2 regions of the Pseudarthrobacter sp. SL88 genome follow, and region 1 is predicted to be linked to the other one. Evidence: riboswitches for the same ligand, from Rfam matches in the RefSeq annotation. Region 1 holds a riboswitch; the other holds the start of a gene.

The links. Region 1 has a riboswitch for glycine ahead of gcvP (aminomethyl-transferring glycine dehydrogenase). Riboswitches for the same ligand answer to the same signal wherever they lie in the genome.
Region 2: linked by a shared signal. The riboswitch ahead of cycA (D-serine/D-alanine/glycine transporter) and the one ahead of gcvP (aminomethyl-transferring glycine dehydrogenase) in region 1 are both predicted to bind glycine.

The regions. Positions count from the first base shown of each region.
Region 1 covers NZ_JAPPRD010000001.1:3,137,737-3,142,154, reverse strand. The annotation lists gene OVA06_RS14185 (MFS transporter) at 1-756, opposite strand, end outside; gene OVA06_RS14180 (TetR/AcrR family transcriptional regulator) at 843-1,379, shown strand; glycine riboswitch at 1,476-1,573, shown strand; gene gcvP (aminomethyl-transferring glycine dehydrogenase) at 1,762-4,418, shown strand, end outside.
Region 2 covers NZ_JAPPRD010000001.1:3,506,095-3,510,512, reverse strand. The annotation lists gene gcvP (aminomethyl-transferring glycine dehydrogenase) at 1-1,887, opposite strand, end outside; glycine riboswitch at 2,044-2,142, opposite strand; glycine riboswitch at 2,403-2,501, shown strand; glycine riboswitch at 2,502-2,596, shown strand; gene cycA (D-serine/D-alanine/glycine transporter) at 2,647-4,191, shown strand; gene OVA06_RS15880 (hypothetical protein) at 4,412-4,418, shown strand, end outside.

The sequences.
Region 1 (4,418 bases):
CAGGCCGAAAGCCATGGCGCCAAGGCCGGTGCCGGACACTCCTTCCGTAGCCACTTCCTTGATGCCGTACACCAGTGGCACCATCACCAGCAGGGACAGCACGATGCTGGGAAAATCCACCTTCCCCGGTTCCGGATTCTTCGATTCCGGAATCAGCACCGGACCCAGGGCGATCAGTGGCAGCATGAGCGGCACTGCGACCAGGAAGACTGCGCCCCACCAGTAGTGCTCCACCAACCAGCCGCCGAAAATCGGCCCCAGGGCGGCCCCGCCGGAGAAGCCGGCGGCCCAGATGGCCACCGCCAGCCGGCGGCGGTTGGGCTCCGCAAAGATGTTGCGGATGAGCGAGAGGGTAGAGGGCATCAACATGGCCCCGAAGAAGCCCAGGGCGGCGCGTCCTGCGATCAGCCATTCCGCCGTTGGCGCGAACGCCGTGGCGGCCGAGAGTGCGGCAAAGCCCAGGCTGCCGGTGAGGAGCAGCCGCCGCCGGCCGATCCTGTCGCCGAGGCTGCCCATGCACACCAGCAGCCCCGCCAAGACCAGGGGGTAGGCATCCACGATCCAGAGCAGCTGCACCCCGGAAGGGTTCAGGGACTGGGCGATCGCGGGCAGGGCGAAGGTCAGGGCCGTGTTGTCCACGGCCACCAGCAGTACGGGAAACATCAGCAGCGCAAGGGCCAGCCAGTCGCGCCACGGGGCCCGTGGCGTGGCGGGTCCCTGGAGCAGGGGTGCATCACGGTGCGTCGAGATGGTCATGGAATTAACTATACCGTCCAGACGGTACAGTTTGGAGTGATGGCTGAGTTGAGCCCCTGACATCCCGGGAAGGCATGATGGATGGCATGCCCCGAAAGCCAGTCGCCCGCGAAGCCGTCCTTGACGCCTTCGCCACCCTGTTGATTGAGGTGGGGGAGCGAGCCGCCACCCTGGACGCCGTGGCCCGAAAGGCCGGCGTCTCCAAGGGCGGGCTCCTCTACCACTTTCCGAACAAGGAAGCCCTGATCCAGGCGCTCCTGGACCAGTTGGACACGCTCGCGGGAGAAGACGCCGATGCCATGGCCGCCGCATCGGAGGGCGCAGCGGCCTACTTCATCCGGTCCTCGGTGTGGGGAGACACCCCCTTGGACCGGGCCATCGTCGCCGCCACCAGGCTGGCGGAGGTGGCGCATGAAGAAACCCGCCGCCGATTCGCTGCGATCCAGCGGCGGTGGCTCGACGAAATCGCCGCCGACGTGGGGCCGGCCCTGGCCAAGGCCGTGCTGTACATGGGGGACGGCCTCTACTTCAACGCCATGCTCTCCGTTGGCCCCGTCCCCGAAGGCGGCGCGGCCGCGGACGTCGACGAATTGCTGGCAGCACTGGTGCGGCTCCGGCGCTAGCAGGACATTTGCCCCGGGGGCCGTGGCGTAGGAGAATTAAGCGTTGTGGGAGTCGTCACCGGACGGCCCCGCGTACACATCCAATTGAATAGCCTTTGATCTGCGGCGGGAGAGTCCTGCCACAACGTTCGGCAGGCGCCGTAGGAGCAAATCCTCCCCAGGAATCTCGCAGGCCCCTGTACCGCCGCGGCGAGGCACCTCTGGAAAGCAGCAGGCCGTCCAGGCACCCCGTTACCGGATGCCGGACCGTTGTGCTCACCGACGGTGCAAGCGGGTCCTGTCCATGCAGGCGCCGCGGAAACTCTCAGGTCCAATACAGAGCGGGGAGGGACCCGAATCGCTGTGGCGTACCCTGCGCCGCCTGAGTATCTGGAGTTCCCCCGTGACGGTTAGTTCAGCCTCCACCACTTTCGTCGACCGCCATATCGGTGCCCGGCGCCAGGACCACGTCGACACCATGCTCAAGGCCGTGGGCTACGACACCGTCGACTCCCTGGTCGATACCGCCGTTCCCCAGGTCATCCGCCAGGAGACGGCCCTGAAACTGCAGGACGCCCTCAGCGAGGTTGAGGTCCTAACCGAGCTGCGACGCCTTGCTGCGAAGAACAAGACCGCCGTGCAGCTGATCGGCCAGGGCTACTACGGCACCATCACCCCGGCCGTGATCCGCCGCAACATCCTTGAGGCGCCGGCTTGGTACACCGCCTACACGCCGTACCAGCCCGAGATCTCGCAGGGCCGGCTGGAGGCGCTGCTGAACTTCCAGACCATGGTCCAGGACCTGGTGGGCCTGCCGATTGCCAACGCATCCCTGCTGGACGAAGCGACGGCGGTGGCCGAGGCAGTCCTGCTGATGCGCCGCGCCAACAAGGCCAAGCCTGCCGCTGACGGTAAAACGGTCCTGGACATCGACGTGTTGCCGCAGACCATCGCCATCGTCAAGGGCCGCGCCGAAGCGCTCGGCTTCAAGGTGGAGGTCGCCGACCTCTCTAAGGGCCTGCCCGAGGGCGACATCAACGGCATCGTGCTCCAGCAGCCCGGCGCCTCGGGCCGTGTCTTCAACCAGGCAGATGCCATCTCCGCCGCCAAGGAGCGCGGCGCGCTGGTCACCGTTGCTGCTGATCTGCTGGCGCTGACCCTGATCACTCCTCCGGGTGAGCAGGGTGCGGACATCGCCGTCGGCTCCACCCAGCGTTTCGGCGTTCCGCTGTTCTTCGGCGGCCCGCACGCCGCCTACATGGCCGTCCGCAAGGGGCTGGAACGCTCGCTGCCGGGCCGCCTGGTGGGCGTCTCGAAGGACGACGCCGGCGTCCCTGCCTACCGCCTGGCCCTGCAGACCCGCGAGCAGCACATCCGCCGCGAGAAGGCCACGTCCAACATCTGCACCGCGCAGGCACTGCTGGCCATCGTGTCTTCCATGTACGCCGTTTACCACGGCCCGGACGGGCTGAAAGCGATCGCGGAAACGACGCACGCCCACGCCCGCACCCTGGCGGCCTCCCTCGCGGCCGCCGGCGTGGAAGTCCTGCACAAGAGCTTCTTCGACACCATCACCGTTCGGGTTCCCGGCCGCGCCGCCGGCATTATTGCCGATGCTGAGGCACGCGGCATCAACCTGCGCTCCATCGATGCAGATACCGTAGGCATCTCCCTGGATGAAACCACGACGACGGCCGTCGTCGCCGACGTCGTGGACATCTTTGGCGCCAAGGTCGCCGGGGGCGGGAGCTTCGCACTGGATGCCGGGGTGGAGCGGTCCTCCGGCTATCTGGAGCACCCGGTGTTCAACACGCACCGGTCAGAGACGCAGCTGTTGCGTTACATCCGCCGCCTGTCCGACCGGGACCTGGCCCTGGACCGGACCATGATCCCGCTGGGTTCCTGCACCATGAAGCTGAACGCTACCGCCGAGATGGAAGCGATTTCCTGGCCGGAGTTCGCCTCCATCCACCCGTTCGCTCCGGATTCCCAGACCGAGGGCTGGCGTGAACTGATCACCGGGCTCGAGGCTGACCTGACCGAGATCACCGGGTACGACCAGGTCTCCATCCAGCCCAACGCCGGTTCCCAGGGTGAACTCGCCGGCCTTCTGGCGATCCGGGGCTACCACCGCTCCCGCGGTGATGAGCAGCGCACCGTGTGCCTGATCCCTGCCTCCGCGCACGGCACCAACGCCGCCTCCGCCGTGCTGGCGGGCATGAAGGTGGTTGTTGTCGCCACGGCCGCGGACGGCACCATCAACCACGATGACCTGACGGCGAAGATCGAGGCGAACCGGGATGTCCTGTCCTGCATCATGATCACCTACCCGTCCACCCACGGCGTCTACGACGGCGACGTGACCGAGATCTGCGACGCGGTCCACGCCGCAGGGGGACAGGTGTATGTGGACGGCGCGAACCTGAACGCCCTCGTGGGCCTGGCGCAGCCGGGCAAGTTCGGCGGCGACGTCTCGCACCTGAACCTGCACAAGACGTTCTGCATCCCGCACGGCGGCGGCGGGCCCGGCGTCGGACCGGTCGCTGCGAAGGCGCACCTGGCCCCGTTTATGCCCGGCGATGCGAATAAAGCCGCGCATGAGGAGGGCCACGGCGTGGCGATTTCCGCGTCCCGGTTCGGGTCCGCCGGGGTGCTGCCGATTTCCTGGGCGTACGTGAAGCTGATGGGCGGTACGGGCCTGACCGAGGCCACTAAGTCCGCGCTGCTGGCCGCGAACTATGTTGCTGCCCGGTTGAACGAGTTCTACCCGGTGCTCTACACGGGTGAGGGCGGGCTCGTGGCGCACGAGTGCATCCTGGACCTGCGCGAACTCACCGCCCGTACCGGAGTGACCGCCGAGGACGTGGCCAAGCGCCTGATCGACTTCGGCTTCCACGCGCCCACCCTGGCCTTCCCGGTGGCCGGGACCCTGATGGTGGAGCCCACCGAGTCCGAGGACCTCGCCGAGATCGACCGCTTCATCGACGCCATGATCACCATTCACAAGGAAATCGACCAGGTGGCCAACGGCGACTTCGCCGTCGCAGATTCCCCGCTGCG
Region 2 (4,418 bases), 370 kb from region 1:
GATCTTGGCGGACAGGTCGGCGTGGTTGATGGTGCCGTCCGGGGCGGTGGCGACAACAACCACCTTCATGCCGGCCAGCACGGCGGAGGCGGCGTTGGTGCCGTGCGCCGAGGCGGGGATCAGGCACACGGTGCGCTGCTGATCACCCCGGGAGTGGTGGTAGCCCCGGATCGCCAGAAGGCCGGCGAGTTCGCCCTGGGAACCGGCGTTGGGCTGGATGGACACCTGGTCGTACCCGGTGATCTCGGTCAGGTCAGCCTCGAGCCCGGTGATCAGCTCACGCCAGCCCTCGGTCTGGGAATCCGGAGCGAACGGGTGGATGGAGGCGAACTCCGGCCAGGAAATCGCTTCCATCTCGGCGGTGGCATTCAGCTTCATGGTGCAGGAACCCAGCGGGATCATGGTCCGGTCCAGGGCCAGGTCCCGGTCGGACAGGCGGCGGATGTAACGCAACAGCTGCGTTTCTGACCGGTGCGTGTTGAACACCGGGTGCTCCAGGTATCCGGAGGTGCGCAGCACGGAGTCGGGCAGCTCGAAACCCTGGGCGTCGCCTACCGGGCCGGCACCAAAGGCGACGGCCACTGCGGACAGCGTTGCCGCCGTCGTGGTTTCATCGATGGAAACGCCCACCGTGTCCGCGTCGACGAAGCGGAGGTTGATGCCGCGCGCCTCGGCGGCGTTGATGACCTTGGCGGCCTTGCCCGGCACGCGCACGGTGAGGGTGTCGAAGAAGGAGTCGGTGACCAGTTCGCGGCCCATGGCGGTGAGGGCCGTGGCCAGGATCCTGGCGTTGTGGTGGGCGGTTTCTGCGATGGCCTTCAGTCCGTCCGGGCCGTGGTAGACGGCGTAGAAGGAGGACACGATGGCCAGCAGCGCCTGGGCGGTGCAGATGTTGGACGTGGCCTTCTCACGGCGGATGTGCTGCTCGCGGGTCTGCAGGGCCAGGCGGTAGGCGGGAGCGCCCGCGTTGTCCTTGGAGACACCCACGATCCTGCCGGGGAGGGTGCGTTCCATGCCCTTCTGCACAGCCATGTAAGCGGCATGCGGGCCGCCGAAGAACAGCGGCACGCCGAAACGCTGGGTGGAGCCGACGGCGATGTCCGCACCCTGCTCGCCCGGAGGAGTGATCAGCGTCAGCGCGAGCAGGTCAGCGGCCACTGTGACCAGCGCACCGCGCTCCTTGGCCTCGGCGATAACGGCGCTCTGGTCCCACACCCGGCCGGACACGCCCGGCTGCTGGAGCACGATGCCGTTGATGGCACCTTCAGGCAGGCCTGCGGAGAGGTCAGCAACCTCCACCTCGAAGCCGAGCGCTTCGGCGCGGCCCAGCACGATGGCGATGGTCTGCGGGAGGCAGTCGGCATCAAGGACGGTCTTGCCGTCCTTGGCGTCCTTATTTTTGTTCGCCCGGCGCATCAGCAGCACAGCCTCGGCCACGGCAGTGGCTTCATCGAGGAGTGACGCGTTGGCCACCGGGAGGGCGGTGAGGTCCTGAACCATGGTCTGGAAGTTCAGCAGCGCCTCCAGCCGGCCCTGGGAGATCTCGGGCTGGTACGGCGTGTAGGCGGTGTACCAGGCCGGCGCCTCAAGGATGTTGCGGCGGATCACGGCCGGGGTGATGGTGTCGTAGTAGCCCTGGCCGATCATCTGCACGGCGGTCTTGTTCTTGCCCGCCAGCCGGCGCAGCTCGGTCAGGACCTCAACCTCGCTGAGGGCGTCCTGCAGCTTCAATGCCGTTTCCTGGCGGATCGATGCCGGAACAGCCACGTCCACCAGGCCGTCAACGCTGTCGTAGCCCACAGCCTTCAGCATGGTGTCGACGTCAGCCTGCCGGCGCGCACCGATATGGCGGTCAACGAACGAAGTTGGAAGGGATTGAATCGTCATGAGGAACTCCAGGTCTGGCCGGCCAGGGTGGCACGGCATGGGATGGGTTCCTCCCCGCTCTGTATTGGACCTGAGAGATTCCGCGGAACCCTGCGTGGCGGGTTCGCTTGCACCGTCGGTGAACCTGGCCGGAGCCGGGTTACTTTCCAGAGTTGCCTCGCCGTGACGGTACGGGGGCCTGAGAGATTCCTGGGGAGGATTTGCTCCTACGGCGCCTGCCCGGTGGTGCCGGGAGGACTCTCCCGTCACAGCTCGAAAGGCTATTCAACTGTGGGTGATTCGCCTCACACCGTACAGGTTGGTTGAAAGGAAAACAAATCCGACTGTCACGCGATGGGCGGCAGCGGCTTTGTTGCGGCGGCGGAAAAAGGGGGTTTGACATCCGATCGTGACCCGCACCACACTGGGTCCGGTGATCAGCACCGTGTCCGGCTGGCTCAGCTCATCGGAGCAGCCCGGGCCAACGTTGCCCCGGAAGGGTGCGGCCGCTGAGCATACCTAATTGAACATGCCTTCGACCTGCGGCGGGAGAGTCCTGCCGGGTACATTTAGCAGGCGCCGTAGGAGCAAACCCTCCCCAGGAAACTCTCAGGCCCATGTACCGCCGCGGACAGGCAACTCTGGAAAGCAGCCGGACCTGTTCCGGCTCACCGGCGGTGCAAGCGGCTTGGGCTGCGGAAACTCTCAGGTTCACTACAGAGCGGGGAGGAACCCAACTTCTGCGGCACCCAAAATGCCGCTTTATCGATGGAGTTCCCCATGGCGATTCATCCCCCCACGTCCAACGGCGAGCCACCCCGCAACAACCCTCCTGCGGGCAGCGCCGCCCGCAGCGAGCCTCCCCACCTGGAGCGGCAGCTCACCAACAGGCACATCCAGCTCATAGCAATCGGCGGTGCCATCGGCACCGGCCTCTTCATGGGCTCCGGCAAGACCATCTCCGCGGCCGGCCCGTCCGTGATCTTCGTGTACATGATCATCGGGTTCATGCTCTTCTTCGTCATGCGAGCCATGGGCGAACTGCTCCTGAGCAACCTGAACTACAAATCCTTCAGCGACTTCGCAGCCGACCTCCTGGGGCCGTGGGCGGGGTTCTTCACCGGCTGGACCTACTGGTTCTGCTGGGTGATCACCGGCATCGCAGACGTCATCGCCATCGCCGGCTACTCCAAGGAACTCTGGCCCGGACTGCCGCTCTGGATCCCCGGGCTTGCCACCGTGGCCATCCTGCTGCTGCTGAACCTCGCCACGGTCAAGGCCTTCGGCGAGACCGAATTCTGGTTCGCCCTCATCAAGATCATTGCCATCGCGGCGCTGATCATTGTGGGCCTTTTCATGATCTTCACCGGCTTCCAGAGCGACGCCGGAACCGCGAGCTTCACGAACCTCTGGAGCCACGGCGGCTTCTTCCCCAATGAGTTCATGGGCTTCGTGGCCGGCTTCCAGATCGCCGTGTTCGCCTTCGTCGGCATCGAACTGGTGGGCACCACCGCAGCCGAGGCCAAGAACCCGGAGCGGACGCTGCCCAAGGCCATCAATGCCATCCCCGTTCGCGTACTGCTCTTCTACGTGGGCGCCCTGATCATCCTCATGGCCGTCACCCCGTGGACCCAGTTCGCGGCCGGGCACAGCCCCTTCATCGGCATGTTCTCGCTCGCCGGGCTGGGCGCTGCAGCCACCGTGGTCAACCTGGTGGTCCTCACCTCTGCCATGTCCTCGGCCAACTCCGGCATCTACTCCACCTCGCGCATGGTGTTCGGTCTCGCGCAGGAGGGTGACGCCCCGGGCATCTTCAGCCGGCTGTCCTCGAGGAAGGTGCCCAGCAACGCGCTGTTCCTCTCCTGCGTACTGCTGCTCTCCGGCGTCGTGCTCATGTACGCCGGCCAGGACGTTGGCAAGGCCTTCGAGATGGTGACCACCGTCTCCGCCGTCTGCTTCATCTTCGTCTGGTCGGTCATCCTGGCCAGCTACATTGCCTTCCGCAAGCGCCGCCCGCACCTGCACGAGGCGTCGAAGTTCAAGATGCCTGGCGGCATCCCCGTTGTGTGGGTGGTTTACGCGTTCTTCGCGTTCGTCCTCTGGGCCCTGACCACCCAGCCGGACACGCTTGCAGCGCTGCTGGTGACCCCCATCTGGTTCCTCGTGCTTGGCGTTGCGTGGGCCATCCTCCGCCGCCGGCCCGCCCACCTTGCCCGCTTCGAGGTCTTCCGCGCAGAGCTGCGCGCCGACGAACAAGCGGCGGCCGGCGGGCAGGACCGCGAAAGGTCCGCCCAGGAGGAAGCATCCAGGGGCTCCCGCTCCTAGGCTTCTTCGCAAATCCAGGCCATCAGGTTGCGGATAAGCGAATAAGCTCCTGACTGCAACGCTGCGGCGGGACCCACACCGGGTCCCGCCGCAGTGCTGTCTGCAGCAGGAGGGTGCAGGGGCGCCGGCGTCAAAGTTCAGCATGCTTAGTGTTTCTGCATCTAGGATGGGAGAAGCACGGCAGCCACCCGCTGCAGCTCGACGTGAAACGAAGGTGACCATGGCTA